2 regions of the Clostridium bornimense genome follow, and region 1 is predicted to be linked to the other one. Evidence: predicted binding sites of a transcription regulator. Region 1 holds the regulator's gene; the other holds the start of a gene.
The links. The regulator HrcA, encoded in region 1, represses chaperone genes, less so after heat shock. The targets are predictions, from matches to a motif close to TGTTAGCACTCNNNNNNNNNGAGTGCTAACA.
Positions count from the first base shown of each region.

Region 1 (3,451 bases):
TATGGAAGGAAATCCAGGAACACTTACAAAAGAAAAGTTATGTATGATGAAGGATATTGGGGTAAATAGGCTTTCTATGGGATTACAAAGTACAAATAATGACTTGTTAAAATTTATAGGAAGAATACATAAGTATGAGGATTTTTTAAAAAATTATAATGATGCTAGAGAAGTAGGGTTTGAAAATATAAATGCAGATTTAATGTTTGGTCTACCAGGACAATCATTACAGGAATATAAAAAGTCTATAAAGTCTTTAATTGATTTAGGATTAGACCATATATCAGCATATTCTTTAATAATAGAAGAAGGAACAAAATTTTATGAATTATATAATAATGATAAGTTAAAGTTACCTGATGAAGAGGTAGAAAGAGATATGTATCGTATTACATTAGAGGAATTAGAGAAAGGAGGATATCATCAATATGAAATTTCGAATTTTTCAAAAGAAAAAAAGGAATGTAAACATAATATCGTTTATTGGACATTAAATAATTATATTGGGATAGGATCTTCTGCAGCATCATATTGTTCTCATAAAAGATTAAAAAATGTTAATAATATAGGTGAATATATAGATAGGATAAATAAAAAAGGCAATGCAATAGAAGAAGTAATAGAAAATTCTATAAAAGATGATATGGAAGAGTTCGTATTTATGGGATTAAGGATGATAAAAGGGATATCAATAGAGGAATTTTATAAAAGATATAATAAGAGAATAGAAGATATATATGGTGATGTCATTAATAAATATACTAATATGGATCTGCTTAAAATTGCTTGTGGTAATATGTTCTTGACTAAAAGGGGAATAGAAGTATCAAACTATATAATGAGTGATTTTATATTATAAATTACTTGCATATGAAAAATGGAGAATATAGTATCTAATTTAATCTAAATGATTTTTTTAAGTATAGAGGGTAAATTATGAGGTAAAAATCAATATTGACAATAATATTCCAAAGTGGTATTTTATAGACAAGATGTTAGCACTCAATTATAATGAGTGCTAATAAGAGGTGATAATGATGGAAATGGATGAAAGGAAAATTAGGATACTTCAAGCTATTGTTGATGACTATATAAGTACTGGGGAGCCAGTGGGTTCTAGAACAATTGCAAAAAAGTATAATTTAGGTGTTAGTCCTGCTACAATAAGAAATGAGATGTCAGACTTAGAAGAAATGGGGTATTTAGTACAGCTTCATACATCTTCAGGAAGAATTCCTTCCGATAAAGGATATAGATTATATGTTGACAGACTTATGATGCCATCAATAATCACACCTCAAGAAGAAAATTTAATTCATAGTGTTTTGAATCAAAGTATCTATGATTTAAGTAAGATAATTAAGTCATCAACAGAGTTATTATCTCATATGACAAAACTTACTTGTGTAGTTAAAACACCATCATTAAATAAAAGCTATCTTAAATCATTACAAATAGTATATGTAGATAAGCTTAAGTTACTTTTAGTTATGGTCAGCGACTCTGGAATCGTAAAAAATGCAATGATTAGAGTTGATGAAGAGGTGGATATTAACGCAGTAAATTCAATAAATGCTATATTAAATTCATTTCTTCAAGGTGTAGATTTAAAGTCTATAGATCATCAAGTTATTGTGGAACTTAAAAGTTCTTTTGCAGGCAATGAAAAAATATTTGATTCATTAATGAATCAAATTATTAATGAAATGAAAGATGATTATGATTCTGAAATTTACGTTGAAGGAATACAAAATTTATTTTCTATGCCTGAGTATAAAGATATTGATAAAGTTAAAAATATGTTCAACTTATTAGAAGATACCAAAAATGTAAATAGCCTATTGAAAGCTGAGAGCGATTTTAATATTGTTATCGGTGAAGAAAACAAAATAATAGGAGCAAAAGAATGTTCTGTTATAAAGGCTACTTACAAACTAGGTGATAGACCACTTGGTACCATAGGACTTATTGGACCAACAAGAATTCCATATGCAAGAATAGTATCTATATTAACATCTTTTGTTAATGAATTAAATAGAACTATAACTAAAAGATTAGGTGAAGAGTAGAGAGGTGATGTAATTGACAACTAATAATGAGGAAATGAAAGAAGAAATGAAAGATTCAAGTTGTGCAGAAGAATCGATAAATGAGGAATGCACTAACAATTGTGAAGAAAATATAGAATCTGATAATGTTGAAAATAATTCAGAAGAGGAATCTAAAGTAATTAATGAAGAAGATTACTATAAAGTAAAATATACTAAAGAAGCTGAAAATAGTAAAAAGCTTTCAAAGGAAGTAGAAGCCCTTCGTGATAAGCTTATGAGATTAGATAAAGAATATGAAAATCATAGAAATAGATCAGCTAAGGAAAAAGAAGAAATTTATGATAATGCTGTTGTAGATACTCTTAAAGAGATTGTACCAGCAATAGATAACTTAGAAAGAGCTGTATCAGCTGTTGGCGATGAAAGTTCTCTTAGAACTGGAGTTGAAATGACATTAAAAAGTTTGCTAGATTCATTAGCAAAACTTGGTGTAGAAGAAATATCTACAGAAGAAGGATTTGATCCAAATGTTCATCAAGCAATAATGCATATACAAGATGATTCTTTTGGAGAAAATGAAGTTGTAGAAGTATTCCAAAAAGGATACAAGAAAGAATCTAAAGTTTTAAGATATAGTATGGTAAAAGTAGCAAATTAATTGCAAAATAAAATTGGAGGTAATTATAATGTCAAAAGTAATAGGTATTGATTTAGGAACAACAAATTCATGTGTTGCAGTAATGGAAGGAGGAGATCCAGTAGTTATAGCAAACTCTGAAGGAGCTAGAACTACACCATCAGTAGTATCTTTCCAAAAAGATGGAGAAAGATTAGTAGGGCAAGTTGCAAAAAGACAAGCAATTACAAACCCAGATAAAACAATAATTTCAATTAAAAGACATATGGGTACAGACCATAAAACTAATATAGATGGTAAAGATTACACACCACAAGAAATATCAGCAATGATTTTACAAAAATTAAAGGCCGATGCTGAAAGTTATTTAGGAGAAAAAGTTACTCAAGCAGTAATAACAGTTCCAGCATACTTTAATGATGCAGAAAGACAAGCAACAAAGGATGCAGGTAAGATTGCAGGGCTTGAAGTATTAAGAATAATAAATGAACCAACAGCAGCATCTTTAGCATATGGATTAGATAAGCAAGATGATAGTCATACAATTTTAGTATATGACTTAGGTGGAGGTACTTTCGACGTATCTATTCTAGAACTTGGTGATGGATTATTCCAAGTTAAATCAACAAACGGAGATACTAAGCTAGGAGGAGATGATTTTGATGAAAAAATCATGAACTACTTAGCAGATAATTTCCAAAAAGAATATGGAATTGATTTAAGAAATGACCAAATGGCACTTCAAAGATTAAAGGAAGCAGCT
Region 1 covers NZ_HG917868.1:1,633,215-1,636,665, reverse strand. The annotation lists gene hemW (radical SAM family heme chaperone HemW) at 1-859, shown strand, start outside; gene hrcA (heat-inducible transcriptional repressor HrcA) at 1,035-2,069, shown strand; gene grpE (nucleotide exchange factor GrpE) at 2,104-2,709, shown strand; gene dnaK (molecular chaperone DnaK) at 2,738-3,451, shown strand, end outside.

Region 2 (3,451 bases), 850 kb from region 1:
AGTAATGCTTGATTATATAAAACATTTGTATATAAATTAAATTTATCTTTATCATTGTCATAAGCTTCTTTTAAAGATTTAAACACATCATGATTTATATTAATTTCTAGTACCTTTTCTGCTTTTACATTTTCATTATTAGGCATAGAATTTAAGACTTTTTCCATCTCTATAGTAAGATCTCCTTCATTTGATAAACAAACTGGATATTTCTTCATTCTCTTTGAAGCTTTAACAGTCTTAACTTTACCATCTAGAATAGTTTTCATAGATTCAAATAAGTCTTTATTTTCTTTTTCTTCACTTTCAGTTACTTCTTGATCTTTATCTTCAATACCTAAATCTCCACTAGATACTGACTTAAATTCTTTTTCCTTATATGACATTAACATTCTAATTGCGAATTCATCGATGTCTTCTGTAAAGTATAAAATTTCATAACCTTTATCAGATACCATTTCAGTTTGTGGTAATTTTTCTATTCTTTCAATAGATTCTCCAGCTGCATAATAGATATATTTTTGATCTTCTGGCATTCTTGATACATATTCATCTAATGTTACTAACTTCTTTTCTTTTGAAGAATAGAACATTAATAAATCTTGAAGATCCTCTTTATGAGCACCGAATTCGCTATATACACCATATTTCAATTGTCTTCCGAAAGAATTATAGAATTTTTCATACTTATCTCTTTCATTTTTTAATGTATCTAATAATCCATTTTTGATTTGTGTTTTAATATTTTTAGCTATAAGCTTTAATTGTCTATCATGTTGTAATATTTCTCTGGAAATATTAAGTGATAAATCTTCTGAATCTACTATCCCTTTCACAAAACTAAAATAATCTGGGACTAAATCAGAACATTTATTCATTATCATAACACCATTAGAATAAAGTTCTAGACCTTTTTCATAATCTTTTGTATAGAAATCATATGGTGTCTTTTCTGGAATATATAATATAGAATTATAACTTACCATTCCATCAACACTTACATGTATATGTTTTATTGGCTTATCATAACCATAATGCTTTTCAGCATAGAAATTATCATAGTCTTCATCAGTCAATTCATTTTTATTTTTTCTCCAAATTGGTACTCTACTATTTATAGTTTTTTCTTCTATAATATCTTCATATTCATTTTCTGTACCTTCTTTTAATTTTCTTTCTGTAACATCCATCTTAATAGGATATCTTATAAAATCAGAATACTTTTTAATTATAGATTTAATTGTATATTCTTCTAAATATTCATCATAATTTTCATCTTCATTATTTTCTTTTATCTTAAGAATTATATCCGTACCAGCAGAGTCCTTTTCACATGGTTCTATTGTATATCCTTCAACCCCTTTTGACTCCCATTTATAAGCTTCATCACTACCAAAAGCTTTACTAATAACTGTTACTGTATCTGCTACTAAAAATGCAGAATAGAAACCTACACCAAATTGACCAATTATATCATGACCATCTTCAGTATCATTTTCTTTCTTAAATTTTAAAGAACCACTTTTAGCTATAACTCCAAGATTATCATCTAATTCTTCTTTTGTCATACCTATACCAGTATCAGAGATTTTTATAGTTCTATTATCTTTATCTATATATATCTTTATATAATAGTTATCTTTATCGAAAGTAATAGAATCATCTGTTAATGCTTTATAATAAATTTTATCAATAGCATCGCTAGAATTTGAAATAAGTTCTCTTAAAAAAATTTCTCTGTGAGTATAAATAGAGTTAATCATTAAATCTAATAATCTTTTTGATTCTGCTTTAAATTGTTTAGTTTCCAAGTTAAACCTCTCCCTTCAATATGACCCTTAAATCTCGTTTTGTTAGCAGTCAAATTAGTTGAGTGCTAACCTCTATAATTTATATACTCCTTTTTTCATTTAATGTCAACAACCTTAATAAAAAATTCAACTTTATTTTTATCTATCTCTTCTTTAACCATTCTTAGAAACAAGTGAAAAATAAAAAAACTGAACCACAATAAGTCCTATGACCTTGTGTTTCAGTTCCTTATTTTATAAATAATTAAATTTTAAAATTATACTCCATTTATAAAATTGCTAAAATAGCAAAGTTTATTATAAATAATCCTGTACATACCCATAAAATTGGATGAATTTCTTTTGCTTTTCCTTTGCAAGTTTTTACTATACAATAAAAAATAAATCCTGATGCAATTCCATATGATATACTATAACAAAATGACATAAATATAGCAGCAAAGAATGCTGGAATAGCCTCTTCTAAATCATCCCATTTTATTTCCTTAAATGAAGATAACATCATAATTCCTACTACAATTAATGCTGGTGCTGTTGCTTGAGATGGCACAATTCCTATAACAGGTGATAAAAACATACTTAGTAAAAATAATATGGCTGTAACTACAGATGTTAGTCCTGTACGACCTCCTGCTCCTATTCCTGCTGCACTTTCAACATAAGTAGTAGTGTTTGAAGTACCTAAAATAGCTCCAACTGATGTAGCAATTGAATCTGCAAATAATGCTTTATCCATCTTAGATTTAAACCCTTTTCCATCCTCAAGAGCTTTTTGATCTTCTTCACTAAATATTCCTGTACGACGACCTGTACCGATAAAAGTTCCTATTGTATCAAAAGTATCTGATAAACTAAATGCAAATATTGTGATTAATACTAAAGGTATTTGTGAAGTATCCTTAAATAAAGATAATAATCCTTTATCACCAAAAGCAACACAAAAAGTATCTGATAATTGTCTAAATGAATCTCCTAATCCTGTTGTAGTATTTATAGCAGATAAATCAACAACACCTAATGGTATTCCTAATATTGTAGTAACTGCTATCCCAATGATAATTGCTCCTTTTACTTTAAAAATTAAAAGAACCACCATAAGAATAATTCCGATTAATGATAAAATAACAGCTGGTGTATTGAAATTAACAAGAGCTGGAACTGCACTACTATTAGCTACAGATGTTCCACTTTCTAAAACTGTATAAGTCCCTGGATCTGATGTAAAATTTATAAGTCCTGCATTTTTCACTCCAATATAAGCAATAAATATACCAATTCCTCCACTGATAGCATGTTGTATGCTTTCTGGTATTGCTTTAATAATTAATTTACGAATCTTTGTAATAGTTATAGTTACATTAATTAAGCCACAAATAAATACCATAGCTAATGCTTGTTGCCATGTGAATCCTAAAGCTCCACAAACAGTAAAGGTAAAGAATGCATTTAATCCCATACCTGGTGCTTGAGCATATGGAACATTGGCAAAAAGCCCCATTACCAAAGTACCTATAGCTGCAGAAATTATTGTAGCTAAGAAAACTGCTCCTGTAGGCATTGGATTATCTGCTGTACCTGCAAGGCTTAACATTGATGGATTTACAAAAATTATGTATGCCATTGCAAAAAATGTAGTGATA
Region 2 covers NZ_HG917868.1:780,405-783,855, reverse strand. The annotation lists gene htpG (molecular chaperone HtpG) at 1-1,811, opposite strand, end outside; gene CM240_RS03520 (NCS2 family permease) at 2,080-3,451, opposite strand, start outside.
Region 2: htpG (molecular chaperone HtpG) is a predicted target of HrcA. The motif match lies at 1,852-1,882, and genes of this name have one in related genera.